Regions from separate parts of the Planococcus alkaliphilus genome, predicted to be linked through region 3. Evidence: riboswitches for the same ligand, from Rfam matches in the RefSeq annotation. Region 3 holds a riboswitch; each other region holds the start of a gene.
The links. A riboswitch is a leader RNA that binds a small molecule or an ion and turns the genes downstream of it on or off. The one in region 3 is predicted to bind thiamine pyrophosphate.

Region 1 (5,207 bases), 1.4 Mb from region 3:
CCGATATTCAATTCACTGCTCAAAGCTGCATGGATAAATTGTTTAGCCGTGTAAACCGCGTCTTTAAGCGATTTTCCTTTTGCCAGTTCCGCAGTCAGCGCTGCTGAAAAGGTACAGCCGGTTCCATGTGTTTGCACTGTCGCAATCCGAGGCGACCGGAACAGCAGCTCTTCCCCGTCCTGATGAAGAAAGAAATCTTCTGCGACATATTCGTCCTTGCCATGGCCTCCTTTGATGATGACCGACTCGGAGCCATACGACAGAATCTTTTGCGCCGCCAGTTTCCGTGACTTGGAGTCAATGATGTCGATACCGCTCAAGACTTCCGCTTCGGGTATATTCGGCGTCACTACGGCAGCTATAGGCAGCAATTCCTTTTTCAGTGCAGCCCCTGCTTCTGCGCGCAATAAATTCGCTCCGCCTTTTGCAATCATGACCGGGTCGACGACCAGCTGCCGCCAATTGAAATGCCGAATCCACTTGGCCGTTTCTTCAATGATTTCTTCATTAAATAACATTCCGGTTTTCAATGCCGCTAGCTGAAAATCCTTTCCGACAGCCTGCAATTGAGTCCGAACGGCTTCTCTTGACATTGGGTAAATAGCGGCAACGCCTAGCGTATTCTGAGCGGTCACGGCCGTCAGAACAGAAGTCGAATAAACTCCGAGTTCCTGGAATGTTTTAATGTCCGCTTGAATTCCTGCGCCTCCTCCGGAATCCGATCCGGCAATGGTTAATACTTGTGGAATCATTTTTGCTGCAGCTCCTTTCCGGCGGGCAATTCGTTATCGCCTTTCCCAGTTCGGGACAATTGGTTCAGGAATTCGATTTGAAAACTGCCAGGCTCGGGAGCTGAGTGGCTTGCTCGTTCCCCTGCTTTCCCGTAAAAACGCAAGGCTTCTGCGGCAGCACTTAAAATATTATCCGGATAAACGGCTAGATAGGCAGCAACCACTGCACTTAGCAGGCAGCCAGATCCGGTAATCGCCGACATGAGCGGATGCCCAAAAGGAATTTCCACGATTTCTTTGCCATCCGTAAGAATATCAATTGAACCTGTTACGGCTACAACCAGACCGAGCCTGCCTGCAGCTTCGACTGCCAGCTGCTTCATATCCGCTTCACCGCTGCCGGCATCGACGCCTTTCCCTTGCCATTCGGTTCCGCAAATCGCGGCAAGCTCGCCTGCATTGCAGCGCAACACGGCAATATTCACTTCCGTTAAAATTCTTTTCGCCGCAGCTGCTCTGAAAGCTGTCGCTCCTACACCTACAGGATCCAGTACGACTGGGCGGCCCAATTGATTCGCTGTCTTTCCGGCAATGAGCATGCTTTCCAAAGTTTGTACGTTCAAGGTTCCAATATTGAGTGACACGGCTCCAGCAATTGCCGCAAGTTCAGCGGCTTCTTCCGGCGCTTCGCCCATGATCGGAGAAGCCCCAATGGCAAGCAATCCATTGGCCTGGAAGTTTGAAACGACGTGATTCGTAATGCAGTGGACAATCGGATTTTCAGCGCGCAATTTCTCACTCACTTTAAACACCCACCTTCGTGTATGGCTTTACCGTCCATGTCTGCATCGTCCAAGCTTGTTCCCAAAAATTCCATTCGTAATAGCTGCTTCTGCGGAAACGGTCCTTCAGTTCTTTGCGCCGTGTTTCGGTTAGTCCTTCTGCGAGAAGGTCCATCCGCTCGATCTGTTCGTTTACAAGTGCCGCAAATTCCTCTCCGCCATAAGTTTCGATCCAGCGGCTGTAGATTGGATGATCCGGCTTCGCTTCTTTAAGCCGGTCGCCGATTTCCTGATAAAGCCAGTAACAAGGAAGAATTGAAGCGAGGACGTCCGCCAAATCCCCTTCAGCCGAGCGGTACATATGCGATACATACGCGTAAGCATTCGGCGATGGTTCAAATTCATCCCAATCCTCTTCGGTCACTCCAAGAAGTTTCATGAATGATTCGTGCAAAGCCATTTCAGCCGCACAAGTATGCTCGGCATGAAATGCGAAGCGTTTGGTCGTTTCTAAATCTTTGGCTTTTACCGCACCGATTGCCTGTACTTTTGCAAAATGTGTTAAGTAATAGGCATCCTGCATAACGTAATAGCGAAAAATGTCTAAAGGCAGTGTCGCGTCTGCGATTCCTTTGACAAACGGATGTTCAAAACTTGCTTCCCATACTCCATTGCACTCCAACCGGACTTCTTCACAAAATTTCATTTCGCCATCTCCTTTTTTGCAAATAAAAACGCCACTCTCCAGTTAAGGAAAGCGGCGTGTGCGTATGCATTGAAAGATAGAGAAATAGCATGCTTCTCGCCACTTCCCTACGCTGGTATGATCCAGATCAGGTTCAAAGGGTCCGGGCTTATGCCCGTCTCAGCCGATATCCGGCTCCCCTAGTGGGTGTTTTATTTGGTTGTCGAAATCACTATAGCACAGATTCAACTTCTGCAAAAGATTTATCTGAGTTTTCAGCTTTGATGCGCATCCCATTCTCGGTATCAAAAAAGTGGGCATGCGACATATCAAAAGCCAGGCGAGCTGTATGGCCCGGCTCGATTGCGGTATCTGCCTCAACGCGCGCAATAAATTCCTGTTCAGCATAAGTGGCATAGAGAATGGTTTCTGCACCCGTCAATTCGGAAACGGTGATTGTCGCATCAAACTCACTGACCGGGAGTCCGGATAAATCTTCGCTGTTGACGTGGATATGTTCCGGCCGAATTCCCAGTGTCAGATGCTTGCCTTCATACCCGCGGCTATTCAGAACATCCAAGGTTTCCCGCGGGATGCTAATTGTCCGATCTCCCAACACAAATGCCCCTTTTTCCAATCGTCCATCAAAAAAGTTCATTGCCGGCGACCCGATGAAGCCTCCAACAAAACGGTTGGCTGGAAAATCGTAGACTTCTTTCGGGCTGCCGACTTGCTGGATATGGCCGTCCTTCATAATGACAATGCGCGTTGCCATCGTCATCGCTTCGGTCTGGTCATGCGTGACATAAATGGTCGTAGTTTTCAGCCGATGATGCAGCTTAGCAATTTCCGCCCGCATTTGGACGCGCAGTTTTGCATCCAAGTTTGAAAGAGGCTCGTCCATGAGGAAGACCTTGGCATCCCTGACAATTGCGCGCCCGAGCGCCACCCGCTGCCGCTGCCCGCCTGACAAAGCTTTCGGTTTTCTATCCAAGTATTCCCGCAAGCCAAGAATGTCCGCCGCATCTTCTACGCGCTTTCGGATATCCGCTTTCTTAAACTTACGCAATTTTAGTCCAAAAGCCATGTTTTCGAAGACCGTCATATGGGGATATAAAGCGTAGTTCTGAAAAACCATGGCAATATCCCGCTCTTTCGGCTGGACCTCATTCATCCGTTTTCCATCGATGAAGAATTCGCCTTCCGTTATCTCCTCGAGGCCAGCAATCATGCGCAAAGTCGTCGATTTCCCACAGCCCGAAGGACCAACGAAGACGATGAACTCCTCATTTTGGATTTCAAGATTAAAGTCTGTTACCGCTGTTGCGCCGTTGTCATAAGTTTTACCCAGATTTTTAATTGAAATCTCTGCCATTTTCAATTTCCCCATTTCTTTTTCTTAATTATATACAGTTTTCTGTTTATTACAAATACAACATAGAAAAGCAGAAGAACTTGTTATATACTTACCCACAAGAAGGAGCTTCTATGCTTCTTCAATTTGAAAGGAGGCTCGAGTATAAATAATTCTGTCGAGTACCCCTAATTACTTCGACAATCAAAGTAATTTCACGGTAAATAAAGCAGTATTTATAAACTTAAAGGAGTGAAACCGGATGAAAAACATGAAGATATTCATCATCGCGCTTGTTGGCCTTGCTTTAATGTTAAGTGGTTGCGCCGGCTTCAAGACCAGCAATAATGATGAAGAAGCGGTTAATGAAGACGGTAAAGTGGTTGTAGATTTTTGGACATTCTGGGGTTCTGAAATCCGCCGTCCGATTGTCGATAAAATCGTTGAAGATTTTAACGCATCCCAGGATGAGATCGAAGTCAAGCACACGTATAGCCCTTGGGGAGATATCTGGACGAAGGAATTAGCGGCGATTGCTGCCGGCAATCCTCCTGATGTTGTCATTAACGATATTAATGCCACAGCAATCCGCGGACAGGAACAACAAGCAATGAACTTATCGGAATTCTACGATAACAGTTTCTCAGAGAAATTCTACCCAGAACTTTGGAATGCTACACTTCACGAAGGCGATTCATACGGAATCCCTTTTAATACTGATACACGCGTCCTTTTCTATAATAAAGATGCCTTCGAAGAAGTGGGGCTGGATCCAGAAGATCCGCCGGAAACATGGGCTGAACTGGAAGAATATGCAGCGAAATTGGATATCAAAAACGGCAATAGCTACGACCGTCTCGGCTTTTACCCATTATGGGGAGTTGGCTACGATGTCTGGCTTTTGAACGCCAATGGCGAAAACTATTTCGGGCCGGATCATAATACCGAAACCGTCAATATCAATACGGAAAAGAATGTCGAAGTCCTGAACTGGCTAAAATCGTGGAAAGAGCGCATCGGTGAAGATGTTGTCAACTCCTTCCAAGCCCAAATCGATAGCCAGCAAGGAAACCCATTCTTCAGCGGCGACTTGGCAATGATTGTTCAACAGCCGACTTTTTATACGCAAATCCGCGATTATGCGAAAGATTTGAATTTCGGTGTTGTCCAGATGCCTGAATACGAGGAAGGAAACGGCCATACGAGCTGGGGCGGCGGATTTGTAGCTGAAATTCCCGAAGGCTCAAGCGATCCAGAAGCTGCATGGAAATTCATCGAATACTTGACTGGCGCCGAAGCGCAAGAATACTGGGCGGTTAAGAACTTCGATAACGTAGCGAACATTGAAGCAGCTGAGGCTGCTGCAGAATCCGATGAGCTGACAGAACAAGGCCAGATGGTTTATCAAATGGCCGTCGACAGCATGGAAGATACTTTGCTGACGCCGGCACCAGTAACAGCTCCTAGCTATTTCAACTACATTAATCCGCAGGTCGATGAGTTCTTCCTTGGATCAAAAACGGCTGAAGAGGCACTCGAAAAAGCCCAGACGGATGTAGAAAGCTTAATCGAAAAAAATCAATAAGTTAGGAGGAGGTCCTTTGGGAAAAAGAGGATTGTCCATGAGGCGCAAAGAAAGCATCTACGGTTACATT
Region 2 (5,207 bases), 1.0 Mb from region 3:
ATTCCATAGGTGAATCCGGAGCATGCTGCATTCAAATCAATGGCACCCGTATTCAGGATGCCAAGCTTCGCCTGCACCAAGGCAGATACGCTCGGCGTCTTAAAGTCCGGTGTCATCGTACAAACAATGATCATGTCGACATCCTCCAGCGTTTTATCAAAACGCTCCCTTAAATTTTCAGCAGCTTTTATGCAGATGTCACTTGTGAATTCACGTTCATCCGCGATTCGGCGTTCTTTAATGCCCGTCCGTTGGACGATCCATTCATCATTGGTATCAATCATTTCTTCCAAGTCATGGTTAGTCAATATTTTTTCAGGCACATAGGAACCGATGGCTGTAATTCTGGCTTTAGAAATAATCAATAATCTCATCCCTTCAAGTTGCTTACGCCTAATTCTATCATCAACTATTAGTAATAGGTACTAATTTTACTGAATAAAAAACGCCTAAGATGAATTTGATAAGTTTTCAACTTAGGCTCGACTCTAATTGATTAATATTTTCATGCAGGAATCCCGTATGCTTATTTATTAGCCTAAAGGATTTTCTCCGTACTTTGCCCATAACTTCGGAAACTTGCGGCTCAAGGTTGCTTCGTCATCTTCATCCCAGTCAAACTCGATTTCCGGAGTCGGACCTTCATCTCCCGCTAAGGAATTGTATATATTGAGAAATTCTTCTTGCTCAAGCCCAGTCTTTTCTTCAAAGGCGATCGTCGCACACGACAGTAAATCTTCGAATTCAGGCACCTCTTCTTCATCTAAATAAGGCATGATGCTTTCTGGATCCGCTATTGCTTGTTCATAAACTTCTTTCCCAGCGAACACGAGCCATGCCCGAAAATAATCGAAGGAATCGTCTGAACATCCGCCCATGATGATGTAAGCTGCAGCCCACAAATCGGACGTATACGATTTTTGATAAACACGGTTAAATTGAATATCAAAATGGACGATTTCATTGATGGATTTTCTCGCTAGCTGTTCAATGAGCCACTCGAGCTGTTCTTCCATGAAATCGCCTTTTTGATGAGCGGCATCGATTAACTGCCAGAACCCTGCCTCAGTCATCTGCCTGGCTTGGCCAATATTCTCTTCCTGTTCCCTGTAGCCTTTTTTCAGCTTTGACTGAATCAGTTTATTCGCTTCTAGCAGGCAATGTTCTTCTGAAGAAAACTCTTTCGTATTGATGGAGCCTTGCGTTCCGATTTTTCCGTAAGAGACGATAAACATATTTCCCTGCACTTTGATCTTCCAAAACTTGTTTGAATAAGCGGTGATGCAGACGAGTGATTTTTCCATGGAATTCTCCTATCGTTCCTTATATAATCTGAATGATATTAACCCATATTATCATGTTTTGTCAGAAGGCCATCGTGCTAAAATAAAAAAATCCGCCAAGAATTGGCGGATTTGAACTTATTTCTTTTAATTTAATTTCGTCCCATTAAAATCCAGTTTCCAAATACTCGACAAATTCCGCCTCGGATGACGCTTCTGCATAATCCATGGCTGACATCCCATCCGGGCCCTCAAGCTCCGGATCAGCGCCATAATCTAAAAGCAATAAAGCCGTATCGTATTCACCATAATAGACGGCATTCCCGATGGCGGTGTCATAATCATCCATGGAATTAACGTTTGCTCCATTTTCAATTAAGTATGCAGCCATTTCGTTATCACCATTAAAAACTGCATACATTAAAGCGGAACTTCCATCAGCATCGACTGCATGAATATCTTCTCCATTAGCTACAGCTTCTTCAGCACCTGCTAAATCGCCCTCAGCTGCGGCAACAATCAATGGCGTCTGCCCATCAATCGAAAAATCCTCCTCAGCATAAAGCGCATCGTCAAACCCATTTAGAAATTGGGAGTAGACGAGTGTTCCACCGGCAAAAAGCGCAATGCTAATGAAATAAACAGCTGTTATGCCCACAAAAATCAGTGTTGCCCCAATGGCAATTCTTCCCGTATTCTGTGTGTAGATAGGGGCATCGTTTCCTTCAAACTGCTGGATTGCCTGAATGCGTTTTGGCAGGAGCGGATGGGACGAAAGCACTTCGCTGAGCCAGACGATGCCGTTCGATTCGGATGAAATCTGTTCGCGGTAAGCTTCTTCATTGACTTCGCTATACATTTTCTTGCCGATGCCGAGAAGCGTCAATGCGCGTTTTGCAGCCGCAGCGTTTTGGATCGTGAAAGCTGCATGGCGGTCGCAAGTGTATTCGCATGAACGGCTGTAGGCCTGGCTCAAGAAAGGAATAAACCCTGCCGGCACAATCAAAAGATTCTTCCAGACATGGCGTCGTTTCACATGTGCCAGTTCGTGGGCGATGATGAAGTCGAGTTCTTCTTGGCCCTGCTCACATGCCAGTTCAAACACTTCTGAATATAAGACGACCATGTCGCGGCCGAAAAAACGGGTCGCAAAGGCGTTCAATGCACCCTCCGACTGAATGACAAAAACTTCTGGAACTTTTTTGAGTTCCATTTCTTTTGAAAGAATTTGCACTCGTTCGTAGACATCCGGAAATTGGCGTTCGTGGATCCGCACGCCGTTTCCGCGTATGGATCCTAACATCATGGCGTTGGCAAAAAGCATAAAAGCAAAAATGATAAGGGCGATGGCAATGCCGACGACAGAAATGATGGCGAATACATAAATGATGATACTGAAAATCAAGCTAGTGATGAAATAGATGGTTTCTCTGTTCGACTGAATTGCAGATTTGTCCAATGATCCTCTTCCCTTCAATATGGAATAACTTACATATAATAGCACATGGAGTCAGAAAGAAATACTTGAATTCAAAGTATTTGAATCCTGCCTTATGTTATTTAGGTGCTTTACTTCCTTATCCATATCCGCTACACTGAACTCAACCGGGCAAACCCGGCCCACAAAAACCGCATACCGTTTACTGCACTAGGGGTGCCCATTATGGCTGAGATGCAAGCGCAAGCTTCAATCCCTTATAACTCGATCAGGTTAGGACCTGCGTGAGGAAGTGCGGCGCATTTCTGAAATGATTCCTTTTGAAATTATTTGTAGATTATGGCTGCATCTTCGCGGATGCGGCTTTTTTTGTGCACATTTTTAGGAGGAATTCAATATGGAACCATTGCAATGCGGCACTAGCCCGATTGTCGGATTTCGCTTTTCGCTTCATCCGATGACCGGCGATTTCATTAAAATCATCAAAGGGGCACTGAATGAAACAGACACTTCGAATGTCTGGATGCATACAGACGACGTCTCTACGGTGATTCGCGGAAAACAGAATCATGTCTTCAACGTCGCAAAAGCACTAGCTTTGCATGCGGCAAAAACCGGTGAACATGTCGCGCTTTCGGGCACTTTTTCCATCGGCTGCCCCGGCGACTCGGCGGGAGATGTGTATTTGGAAAAATCGGATGAATTGTTGAACACAGATACCACCAAGCAATATGTCTCTTCTCAATTTGCGCTATATCCAATGAACAACCCGGATTATATGGCGGTTATTTACCGTGAAGTGGACCGTGCAAAAGAACAAGGTGTCTTTAATGATTCGATGCATTACGCAAGCGGCATTCATGGCGATATTCATGAGGTCTTTGCCTTTTATGAAGAAGCATTTACAAATGCCCGTTCAGAAGAGCATCGCCATCTCGTCATGACGGTATCGATGAGCATCAATAGCCCATCACACGGAGGCAAATAAAATGCTGACATCGTGGAAATTAAAAGAAGTCGTGTTAATGTCTTTATTTGCGGTTGTCTTCGGCATCGTTTATTTGGTATTTGTCCACGTTTCGAACATTTGGGCGGCTGTAATCGGTCCGCTCGCCTATGAATGGATGTTCGGGATCTGGTTTATCGTTTCGATCATTTGCATGAACATCATCCGAAAACCAGGAGCCGCGGTGTTATCGGAATCGATGGCTGCAGCGATTGAAGTGCTGCTTGGGAACGCGGTCGGCCCCCGCCTCCTATTGTCTGGCATTGTACAAGGCCTAGGCGCAGAAGCGGCTTTTGCCATAACTGGCTACAAGCATTTCAATGTTGCTGTGCTGATGCTTGCCGGCGCCGGTTCCGCCGTCTTCAGTTTTGTATACGGCTATTTCATTTCAGGCTATGCAGCACTCGACCCTTCTTTTGTCGCTTTGATGTTTACCTTGCGTGTGCTCAGCGGCATGATTATTGCTGGGATCGGCGGGAAATTCATTTCGGATGGCCTGCTTGCGACGGGTTCGCTTCGCGGCTACGCCATTTCTCGTTCGAAGAAAAGTGATGCCCGTGCATGAAGCCGTTTTTTCACTTAGACAGATTGGCTTCCGTTTTCCAGACGACGAACAGCCGACCTTGTCTGCTATTTCCTTTGATATCCATAACGGAGAACGCGTTGTCATTTCAGGGCCAAGCGGCTGCGGGAAAAGTACGCTTCTTTACCTCTTGAATCGCTTATACCCGCTTAATTGCGATGGAGAGCTCACAGGCAGCATCCGGCTTTTCGGGAAAGATGCTGAGTCGTATGCGCCGGGTGAAATCAACCGCCGGGTCGCGACCGTCTTCCAGGATCCCGATTCCCAGTTTTGCATGCCGACGGTTGAAGAAGAACTGGCTTTTACTCTGGAGAATTTGCATGTTCCCCGTGAGAAAATGAACGCAAAAATCACAGCAGTTTTAGAGCTGACTGGTTTGTCAGCCTTACGCCATGAAGTGATTCAATCCCTATCAGGCGGTATGAAGCAGCGGATTGCAGCTGCTTGTGCGTTGGTCATGGAACCTGAAGTGCTGTTATTGGACGAACCGATCTCGCATTTGGATCCTGTAACTGCGAAAGAGTTTATCCACTGGCTAGACCATTTGCAGCAAGACTTGAATTTGACAATTGTTGCCGTAGAGCACCGGCTCGACTTATGGGATTCTTTTTTCAGCCGGGAAATCCAATTGGATCCCTCTGGCTGTTTTATCAGCGACAAAATAGCCAGTGTCCGTTCTCCAGTTTCATTGCCTGAACGGATTTCGTCAATGGGTTCAGAAACCGTTCTAAAGGCTGAAGGAATTGCAGTAAAGGCCAATGGGAAAGAACTCTTGTCCGGTCTATCATTTACTGCCCATAAAGGTGAAATCATGGTCGTTGCCGGGCCAAATGGCAGTGGGAAATCTTCGTTATTAAAGGCATTATGCGGAATATACCCGCTTAATGCCGGGAGCAT
Region 3 (5,207 bases):
GATGGCCAATGCTTTTTTAGATCGTTACCAAAAAGGGTGGAAAGTTGAAAAAAACGAACTGCCTGCACCGAATCCGTTAAGCTTTGAACAAATCCTCCAAGCGCAGGAACAAGATGGCGCACAAGAAGCAGAAGAGCCCGCGCTTGAAAATACATCCGCTATGCGTCCGTCTGAAGACATGGATGTGGATTATTTAGCTTTGCGTGAAGCCCTTCCTTATATTTGATCCAAAAGAAAGCCGCAGCGATTTTAATCGCTGCGGCTTTCTTTTTATCGTTTGGAGTTTGGTGTCTTATAAGGTGTCGTATTTCCGGCTTTTCTGCTGTTCATTACTTTTTTAATAATTGGATAGGCAATAGGTGCAATTTTAATTGCCGTCTTCACGATACGTCCGATTCCCATATTCATCGCTCCCATCATAGATTCGCTAGTAAATGATTTCCCTTATTTCGTGAAACGCAAACCTCTTTCATTTTGTTAAGGCATGGGCTAAGAGAATATCTTTGTATTCATGGACGCTGGAAATTAAAACATATTCGGCATTGCCGTGCCAATCATCGCCGCTCGGACCAAATTCAATCGCGCCTTCACCGCCGGTAACCGCCGCATAGTAGCGGGTATCCGCAGCCCCGTGCTGGCCGAACAGGATCGCTTCCTGATCTGTCACCGTTTTAATCGCCTGCTGTAAAGTTTGGATATAAGGATTTGCTTGAGTGGTCGTTAAAGCTGGTGTAGAGCCGCTTGCTTTATACTCCATATCCACGTTTAACGTATCAGCGAGATCAGCCATCTGCCGGATGATTTCTTCTTTGTCTTGGCCCGGCATAAAGCGGATATCGTAGGACATCTGGCAAATTTCCGGAACCACATTATAGCGGTCGCCAGCGTTGATGATCGGCAAGTTGACGGAAGGCTGCTCGTAGTATTCCGTAGATTCTTTTCGGAAAGGCAATTCGCTTATGGCCATATGGTATTTCATCGCAGACTCGATGGCATTGATGCCTTCCCAAGGACGGCTGCCGTGCGCCGGTTTTCCTTTAAATGTCAAATCCATGCGTAAGATGCCTTTCGATTGAAGCCCGACTTTTAAGCCGGTCGGTTCACCGCAAATGACGAAATCGCCATGGTAGCCTTGATCAACCAACCATTTCGATGTGTTGCGGCCGCCAATTTCTTCGTCAGTGACAATATGTAGTTGAACCGTTTTCTCCAAGGATGCAGCATCGAGTTCGACAAATGCCTGCATCATCGCCGCTACGCCTGCTTTCATATCAGCGGCTCCGCGGCCGTATAAACGTCCAAGTTCTTCAAACGGCGTAAATTGTTCATTGTGGCCAGGCACGACATCCACATGGCCATTCCATATCAAAGTCTCATCGCCAGAGCCCTTGATTGCGGTAAGCATCATGAAGCCGTTGTTTTCGTGGACTGTGACGGTTTCCCCTTTTTCTTTCAACCAATTGGCACAAAATACTAATGCTTCATTGGCACCTTCTTGGTCATCGCTTTTGATTTTAATCAAATCCTTTAGTAAATCGATCATGTCCTGAGCAGCAAAATGGATTCTTGCTGCTTTCACCACCCTTCAAAATGATTCATCATTAAAAGTGTACCCTATGAACAGCGCTTAAAACGAATTGCTTTCACATTCGACCTTGTGTACAATGAAAGTTGAAAGAATAGTTATTGTATACACCACAAGGGGAGCTTTTGCTGAGAGTGAACACTTTTGTTCTTACCCTTTGAACCTGTAAGTTAACGCTTGCGCAGGGATGTGGATAGAAACCTGCCCTTTATGCGGCGTCAGGATCTGTCCTGGCGCCGCTTTTTATGGTTTTTTTCTGCGGCTCTTCTGGTGATGTGCACAACACAAGGAGGAAGTCATGAGAAATTTACGTGTTTTGTTAATGGTGGAAATTGCGATATTCGGAGCACTCGGGTACGTGCTGGATTTTGTCGCTTTTAAAATGCCGCAAGGCGGATCAGTCAGCTTGGTCATGATCCCTATTGTATTGATGGCGTTTAGAAGAGGCATGGCAGCTGGAATTTTAACAGGGCTGTTAGTCGGGCTGCTGCAAATAGTAACCGGCGTCATTTCTGTTACGCCTTTGTCATTCGGTTTTGTCGTGATGCAAGTGATTTTAGATTACCTGGTGGCTTACGGAGTAGTCGGTTTTGCAGGGCTTCTGCGCGGTAATTATTTGAAAGCCCATCAGCAAGGAAAATCAGGCGGCATGATTGCCGCTGTAGTAATCGGCGTATTGATTGCTTCTCTCTTGCGCTATCTGATGCATGTAATCACGGGTGTATTATTCTTCGGAATGTTTGCTGAAGGCAATGTGTTTGTTTATTCGGCTGTCTACAATGCCACGTATATGATTCCCGTGTTCTTATTGGCCGCTGCAGTTTGCTCAGCACTTTTCACCGCTGCACCGAAACTGGTGGATGCGGAAGTCCAATGAAATAGTTAAAAGGATAAAAAAGAACAGCCGCTGGAGACGAAGTTTCTCCAGCGGCTGTTTTCGTTGTGGAAGGCCCGCAGGATGCGGGTCATGTAAGCGTTGCAACACGATGTCGCGCTTTTAGCTTACCTTCTTCAAACGGGCGCTTGCGCTTTTCGTATGCTATAATTTTCAGTAGACAATTTGAAAGAAGGGTATTAAATGATTGCAACGAATGAAAAAGATATCGAAATGCTGAAGAAAGCGGGGCGCATGGTAGCTGAGATTCGCGAAGCGATGAAAGCAGCGACGAAACCAGGCGTTACGACAAAAGAATTAGATGAATTGGGCGGCAAAATGTTCAAGGAACTTGGCGGCGTGTCCGGCCCGAAAGCGGAATATGATTTCCCGGGCTTTACATGCATCAGCGTAAATGAAGAAGTGGCCCATGGCATGCCAGGCAAACGCGTTATCAATGATGGCGACATCGTGAATATTGATGTTTCGGGTTCTTATGAAGGCTATTTTGCAGATACGGGCATTTCTTTTGTGGTTGGCGAAGGCCATCCGGAAAAAGAAAAATTATGCCAAGTAGCAGAATCTGCATTTGACCGGGCAATGAGCAAAGTCAAAGCAGGCGCAAAGCTGAACCAAATCGGGAAAGCGGTAGAGCGTGAAGCGAAGCAGCAAGGCCTTTTCGTCATCAAGAATTTGACAGGGCATGGCATTGGAAAATCATTGCACGAAGCACCGCAGCATGTCTTGAACTATTATGATGCCTGGGAAACGACGATCTTAAAAGAAGGCATGGTTTTGGCTGTTGAGCCATTCATTTCCCAAAAAGCAGAGCATATTGTGGAATCTGGCGACGGCTGGACATTCATTACACCTGACCAATCGTTGGTCGCACAGATTGAGCATACGGTCCTTGTCACTAAAGGGGAACCGATCTTGCTGACAAAACTGAATTAAACACAAAAAAGATCCTGTCTATCAGGATCTTTTTTTGATGAGCAGAATGCCCGTTAAGATGACGCCGCTTAAAAATAAGGAAGCGGTTGTGACCAGCAGTTCGTTGGTGCCATGTTTCACGGCAATGCCGATAAATGCCCAAACGAAAACGAGCGCGTACGGAATGTCAAAATGATGGAAGCGAATATGAAGTGCCAACGCAGTCGCTACCGTAAGCATGATGACTGTCCATAACTGATCGCTCAGCCCCCAGCCGCTCCAGTTGTAAGAAGTTAAGACAAAGCTCGTGTTAGCAATCGCTGCGACGCTGAGCCACCCCATGTTAATAGAGATTGGAAGGCGTTCTGTCAGTTTGCGCTCGGAATTGCTGTATTGCAAATACAGGGCGATCAAGGACACCAGGTAGGCAAAGATCGCTAGAACAGACCAAGCAAAAAACTCATAATGCCATAAGAACAGCCAGGCAATATTAAATACAGCGCTTAAGGTGAAGAATAAAGTGATTTTGAATGACGGGACTTCCCCTTTTTTATAACGGAGCCAAAACCCGACGATCCAGATAGCCAATAATATGTAAATAACGGACCAAATTGAAAATACATAGCCAGCTGGTGTAAACAGAACCGGAAGGCGATTGGAAATCTCACCAGTGGTTTGTCCATTAAGCGGCAAAATATTCGCTAATGAGTTTATTACGATGATGCCGATATATGCGAGTGTCATCAGCAGTATCCTAGCCATAAGAGATCCCTCCTCATATTTTAGTATACCTGTCAGGAAGCGCTTCAACAAACATCACTTCCAAGAATATTCATAAAAAGGAAGGTTTGTGAATATCGTGTGAGAGTTTCTTCAAAAAGCCCTCCACTCGAAAGTTCGAGTTGTTCCGACATTTTGCAGGAAATGGTATACTTATAAGTGTTTTTAGAAAATTAAGTTTACCAGGGGGTAAAACAATGACGGTTAAATTTCCGGAAGTATGGGATTTGGATGTGTTGTTCCAGGGGGGCAGCGATTCAAAAGAATTGCGGTTACATATGGACGAGGCAACACCAAAGTTAAATGAATTTGAAAAAACAGCTCAGCGTTTTAAAGCGCCGACATCAAGCGGCGATGCTGAAATGGTGGCAAACCTTTTAGAAGAAGTAAATGCATTGATGCAGCATCTCAGCCAATCGGGTTCATTCATCGGCTGTTTGATGGCACAAAATACGGAAGATAAGAAAGCGGCAATTCTGCAAAGTGAATCTTCTTCGCTGCATGCGCGTTTTGATGCTTCTCTCCAGAAAATCCAACAGGATTTGACGAAAACGGATGATGCGGTATGGAAAGAATTGCTTTCGCACGATTTATTGAAAGAATTCAGTTTCTTCTTGAACGAATGGCGGGAAGAAGCGAAAATGCAGCTTTCCGAAAAAGAGGAGAATTTGATCACAGCCCTCAGTATGGATGGCTATCATGGCTGGAGCCAGCTCTATGATATGTTAGTGGGCGAAATTAAAATCAAAATGACCATTGATGGCGAAGAAAAGACGATGTCTGTCGGACAAGCCAATAACTTGAGCTCCCATAAAGATGCTGAAATTCGGAAAGAATCTTATGAGAAGTTAGAAGAAGCTTGGACAGATAAAGAGGACTTTTTCGCCAAGACCTTAAACTCGATTGCGGGATTCCGTTTGGAAGTGTATAAAAAGCGTGGTTGGGACAATGTCTTGCAAGAGCCTTTGCATATGAACCGGATGAAACAGGAAACATTGGATGCGATGTGGGGCGCAATCAGCAAGAATAAACAGC
Region 4 (5,207 bases), 1.1 Mb from region 3:
CAGAGCGGAAGCGGAGAAGAAGAGAAGAAGAAATATGCAGAAATTATCCAGGAAGAAACGACGCATTTGTCCCTGTTGACCAATCAATTGCTTACGTTGGCATCTTTTGATAAAGAAGTGCAGGAGCTCACTGAAGTGATTTCCATCGACCAGCAAGTGCGGGACATCCTGTCCCATCTTCGCTATGCATTTGATGAAAAAGAGCTTGGAATTTCAGCCCAATTGGCATCTGTAAAGGTGAAGGGAAATGCCGTCCTTCTTCAAACAGTCTGGGAGAATTTATTGACCAATGCAATCAAATACAGCGAGCCGGGCGGCGCTATTGAAATCCGTTTAAGTTCTGCTCTCGAGGAGATGACGCTGGAAATTCGGGATGAAGGGATCGGCATGACCGCGGACGAAGCGACCCTTGCATTTGATCGCTTTTACCGGGCAGATCAGGCTCGGGTGCGTTCACTGAAAGGATCGGGTTTGGGATTGGCCATCGTAAAGGAGATTGTCGAATTGCACGAAGGCACAATTGAAATTAAAAGCATACCGAAAACGGGGACGACCGTACAGGTAAAACTCCCTCTTTTGTAATACGTCAGTTACTGTCTGTTCAGTTTTCTTTACAACATTCTGGATACAAACAAAAGTGGAACAGTAAGCAGAAGCCAACCGCGCGAAAATAATGTGCTGTTGGCTTTTTTGTCTTTCATTTGTTTTATTTTCACTGGTCAACTGCCCCATCACGAATTCCTTTGCGAAATGTAACACCACGTTCATCTTCCGTTCATCTAAGCCCTTTAAACTGAGGTTAATAAAGAAATTGGAGGCTTACAGATGAACATGGCATGGAAAGAAATTAAAAAAAGCAAAGTGAAATTTATGATTCTGGGCTCAATCGTATTTCTCGTCAGTTTTTTGACGTTCATTATTTCGGGTCTTGCGAACGGGTTGTCCCAGGACAATGCCGCATTAATCAAAGATTTGCCGGATGGCCAATTCTATATGGATAAAGACGCGGAAGAAACGTATAATCTGTCGCTGATTGACCCTAATACCCAAGAAGCGGTCTTGAAGGAACAAGAAGGGGCTGCTGCGCTGTCCATTCAAATGGGATTCTTGAATGACGAAGCAGACAAACAGCGCAGTGTCGCGTTTGTCACTTCAACGGACTCGGAGTTGTTTGAAAACGTCCAAGCAGGTGAAATTATCCTGGACCGTTCTTTGGAAGATGAAGGATTAAAAGTCGGAGATACGCTGACCAACAATCAATTCAGCGGCGAATTTACTGTGAAGGGATTTGTCGATCAGCAAAAGTACAGCCATGCTCCAGTCGCTTTCATCAATATGGAGAACTACAAAGAGATGTACCGGGTAAATGAAATGCAATTGATATTTATTCCAGATGGAGACGAAACCCCAGTCATCGATGGGCTGCAATCGTTTTCGAACAGTGAGTTCCTCAATACGATTCCCAGTTATAGTGCAGAACAGCTATCCCTCAACATGATCGTCTGGTTTCTCGTTGTGATCAGTGGATTGTTATTCGCCATATTCTTCTACATGATGAATGTGCAAAAAATCGGATTGTATGGAATTCTGAAAGCAATCGGCGTGAAGACAAGTACGTTATTTAAAATGATGTGGACGCAGATGTTCTTTATCACCGTCATTGCACTGGCGTTGTCGATTGCGCTCAGCCAAAGTTTCAACTTTATCGCACCGGACGGCATGCCGTTCAGCTTAACCGCAGTGACCACGGTCCAATTGTCCATCGTATTCCTCGTCATCGGTTTTGTCGGCGCTACCCTGTCAGGCATCCAGATCAAAAAAGTCGAACCGCTGCAAGCGATTCAACAAGGAGAGGTGTAATATGACCATTTTCACGATCAATGAACTCAGAAAAACGTTTACAACCGGAGAAGTCTCAGAAGAAATATTAAAAGGGATTAACCTGACGCTGCAGCAAGGTGAAATTACCGCACTTGTCGGTGCTTCCGGATCCGGCAAAAGCACGTTGCTGACAATCGCCGCTGGGCTCCAGCCGGCTTCAGACGGAAAAATCCTGTTCAATGGACAGAATATGACGGATATGAACCAGGAGCAAATTCGAAGAATCAGGGCTCGTGACTTTGGCTTTGTCTTTCAGTCAGCGCACCTCGTCCCTTTTCTTACTGTAGAAGAACAGCTGGCTCTGATGCTCGAAGTAGCGGAAACGACGTTAAAAAAAGGGCAGCAACAAAAGGAAATTGCCGATATCCTGAAACTGATCGGCATGGAACATCGGAAATCGGCGTACCCCGCGTCTTTATCAGGCGGTGAACGACAACGGGTAGCGATTGCCCGGGCCATCATCCACAAGCCTCAGATGCTTTTTGCGGACGAACCGACGGCTAGCCTGGATTCAAAACGGTCAAAGGATGTCATGGAACTGATCCGCAATTTGACGAAAACGTTGAACATCACCACGTTGATGGTAACGCATGACGAGGAGATGCTGGCGTATGCCGACAGCGTCATTACAATGAAAGATGGTTTGGCCGAGTGACGTGTACGCTATTCTTTTTGTTTCCCGCTTAAGCAGTTGCAACAGTATAATACGAGAACCAAAAATTAGAAACTAATCTATCTCGAACCAATAAAATAGATTGACTTTTCCAATTAGCATTTGATAAGTTAAGTTGTATAAATAAGAATCTATGACGAGAAAGAGTAAGAGAAGATGACTGTTCCTCAGAGAGTCGGCGCCTGGTGGAAGCCGATGGACAGATCTTATCCGAAAATCATCTCCGAGATGCAAAGCTGAAATAGTAAGATTTGCCGGATTTCCTCCGTTATCGGGAAGATGTATGATTGTACGTCGACTAAGCGCCGGAATGTTTCTTTTGTATGGAACTTGCGGAATATGGGTGGTATCGCGAGCTAAACTCGTCCCTTTTTTAAGGGACGGGTTTTTTTATACAAAAAATTGAGTATGGCGGTAAAAAAATAGCAGTCACAGTTGTTTTGAGGCTGTAACAGCTAGAAATATGCAACTAAAATTCAGGAGGAATTATGATGAATCGAACCAATGTCGTATTTGCAGGATTTATGCTTTTTTCTTTATTTTTCGGGGCTAGAAATCTGATCTTCCCCCCTCTTCTCGGTTTGGAATCCGGAAGCAGCTTTGGACCAGCGATTACCGGTTTCCTTTTCACAGGTGTTCTATTGCCATTTATGGCCATTATGGCTGTTGCTTTGTCCGATGTTGGCTCTTCCTGCTTCTGTGAACTTGACGCCAGGTATAGTTTTTATAAAAGCCTGAACTCCCCATAAACATCCACCTGCTAAATAGATTACTTCCATTTATCGACGTTAAGCGATGATTGTTGATTTTCCCATAAATCGAAAGAGACTAGCCTATTCCTTAAAAGAAGTTTATCTTCGACTAGAGTTTTTAATTCCTCTGAAGATGGATAAATTCGATGCCAACATGAGTCCTGCCGCTGATATCTGCTAACTGCTCTGGCTCTGGCTCTTGCCTTCCTGTAGAGATAATATGCAACTTTTTAATTTCCATGTATTTTTTCCTTAACTCCCTCCCTAGTGCATAAAAAATACCCGGCAAGTAAAAAAAACCACTCCAGCGATGGAGTGGTTTTGATCATATTTTAGGAATAGATAAAATACATAGCAACCACTTCCCTACGCTAGTTTCAACTAGATCAGGTTCAAAGGGTCCGGATTGCTCCATCTCAGTCTTAAAAAGACTCCCCTAGTGTTTTTATATTCAATTCTCAGAATATCTAAAGTAAGGGTATCATTTCTCGTGAAATATATCCAGTTCATTCTGATTATTGTTAATTAAATACTATTAATCGTAAATGGATACTTATACGAACAAGAAGAAAAGAACTTCTTATATGGCCCCTTTTCTTCCAAGAACTGATGGCATGTATACTGCGTATCAGTCTAAACTTCTTTAATTATTCCTTTTAATAGAACACTTTATGTACTCCACCTCCCCTATTGCATTAGCACATTTGGCCTGATATTACTTCATCATCTTCTCATAATTATCAACAGAGGTTCTTATAAAATTTTATTGAAAAAATAACAGGACTCAATGGATTTATTTTTGAAAAAGCAATTTTGCGAAACCCTTTTGCATATGCTCCGATTCACGTGAGAAAATCTTGCATCCCACGAATTTAATTTGTTAGTTAAATGAGTGTATGACTAGCGTTGCCTAAACTGTGTCGGAGAATTCATCCTCCCCACTAATTCCTTCATCAAGCTTAAATATGTTTCCAGTTTTTCAATTTGATTTTTCTATTCTTCTCATTCAGTTCTTATCTCGTCTCTATATTATGAGAATTATGATCCAGTGGTTTGTATACCAAGAGAAGAATGTAAAAATGCAACCCATGGGCATCTATTGCCTTATTATCCTTAACCATCATAAAAATTTCCATACTTATAAGGGAACTAATAAAGACAAGGCTCCTACTCATTTGGATAGAGTTTGCCTGGAACTACTTCCTTTTTTGTCGGAATTGTAATAGCTTTAGTTGAAGTGACCATTTTGATTGGCTAAAAGAAGGAGGAGTTATTTCATGAGCAGCAGATTATTAGAAAGTATAGAACCTAAAGAAGTTTTTCGGTACTTCGAAGACTTGACCAGAATCCCGCGTTGTTCTGGAAAAGAAGAAAATGTGGTAGCTTACTTGATCGGTTTTGCCGAGCAACACGGATTTGATTGGTGGAAGGACGAAAAACTGAACATCGTCATTAAAAAACCTGCCACAAAAGGATACGAATCAAGACCAACTATCATCTTGCAAGCTCATACAGATATGGTGTGCGAAAAGGATAAAGAGACTGTGCACGATTTTGACACCGACCCGATAAAAATCGAAATCGAGGAAGACCGAATTATCGCAAAAGAAACAACGCTGGGCGCAGACGATGGAATAGGAGTTGCACTGGCATTGGCCCTCTTGGCCGATAAAGATGCAGAGCATCCGAATGTGGAATTAATATGCACTAGTGATGAAGAAAGGGGACTCGTCGGCGCCGAACACTTTGACATGGCAAAGATGGAAGGCGATGTGCTGATTAACTTGGATGCCAACGAGGAAGGGAAATTTGTTGTTGGCTGTGCAGGAGGCCCAGTCGTCAGAATTGAGGTCCCGTTAGAGAGAACAACCATTGTTCCAAACGGAATGACAGTATTGAAT

Region 1: it holds a riboswitch for thiamine pyrophosphate, as region 3 does, so the genes downstream of both, tenA (thiaminase II) here and thiT (energy-coupled thiamine transporter ThiT) in region 3, are expected to answer to the same signal.
Region 2: it holds a riboswitch for thiamine pyrophosphate, as region 3 does, so the genes downstream of both, AC2EXB_RS10850 (YkoF family thiamine/hydroxymethylpyrimidine-binding protein) here and thiT (energy-coupled thiamine transporter ThiT) in region 3, are expected to answer to the same signal.
Region 4: it holds a riboswitch for thiamine pyrophosphate, as region 3 does, so the genes downstream of both, AC2EXB_RS18520 (peptide-methionine (S)-S-oxide reductase) here and thiT (energy-coupled thiamine transporter ThiT) in region 3, are expected to answer to the same signal.

The regions. Positions count from the first base shown of each region.
Region 1 is NZ_CM168060.1:3,256,306-3,261,512, forward strand. It holds gene thiD (bifunctional hydroxymethylpyrimidine kinase/phosphomethylpyrimidine kinase) at 1-752, opposite strand, end outside; gene thiM (hydroxyethylthiazole kinase) at 749-1,534, opposite strand; gene tenA (thiaminase II) at 1,536-2,219, opposite strand; TPP riboswitch at 2,307-2,410, opposite strand; gene AC2EXB_RS16975 (ABC transporter ATP-binding protein) at 2,431-3,573, opposite strand; gene AC2EXB_RS16980 (ABC transporter substrate-binding protein) at 3,815-5,137, shown strand; gene AC2EXB_RS16985 (carbohydrate ABC transporter permease) at 5,154-5,207, shown strand, end outside.
Region 2 is NZ_CM168060.1:2,016,539-2,021,745, forward strand. It holds gene AC2EXB_RS10835 (beta-ketoacyl-ACP synthase 3) at 1-365, opposite strand, end outside; gene AC2EXB_RS10840 (DUF4240 domain-containing protein) at 534-1,304, opposite strand; gene AC2EXB_RS10845 (M48 family metallopeptidase) at 1,450-2,742, opposite strand; TPP riboswitch at 2,924-3,029, shown strand; gene AC2EXB_RS10850 (YkoF family thiamine/hydroxymethylpyrimidine-binding protein) at 3,119-3,709, shown strand; gene AC2EXB_RS10855 (ECF transporter S component) at 3,711-4,292, shown strand; gene AC2EXB_RS10860 (ABC transporter ATP-binding protein) at 4,279-5,207, shown strand, end outside.
Region 3 is NZ_CM168060.1:999,430-1,004,636, forward strand. It holds gene AC2EXB_RS05075 (SGNH/GDSL hydrolase family protein) at 1-226, shown strand, start outside; gene AC2EXB_RS05080 (hypothetical protein) at 271-402, opposite strand; gene AC2EXB_RS05085 (M20 family metallopeptidase) at 470-1,543, opposite strand; TPP riboswitch at 1,691-1,790, shown strand; gene thiT (energy-coupled thiamine transporter ThiT) at 1,884-2,462, shown strand; gene map (type I methionyl aminopeptidase) at 2,664-3,413, shown strand; gene AC2EXB_RS05100 (tryptophan-rich sensory protein) at 3,435-4,154, opposite strand; gene AC2EXB_RS05105 (M3 family oligoendopeptidase) at 4,370-5,207, shown strand, end outside.
Region 4 is NZ_CM168060.1:3,542,594-3,547,800, forward strand. It holds gene AC2EXB_RS18500 (sensor histidine kinase) at 1-582, shown strand, start outside; gene AC2EXB_RS18505 (ABC transporter permease) at 826-1,860, shown strand; gene AC2EXB_RS18510 (ABC transporter ATP-binding protein) at 1,862-2,536, shown strand; T-box leader at 2,679-2,927, shown strand; partial or broken gene AC2EXB_RS18515 (branched-chain amino acid transport system II carrier protein) at 3,079-3,177, shown strand; partial or broken gene AC2EXB_RS18520 (peptide-methionine (S)-S-oxide reductase) at 3,208-3,333, opposite strand; TPP riboswitch at 3,653-3,754, opposite strand; gene pepD (beta-Ala-His dipeptidase) at 4,584-5,207, shown strand, end outside.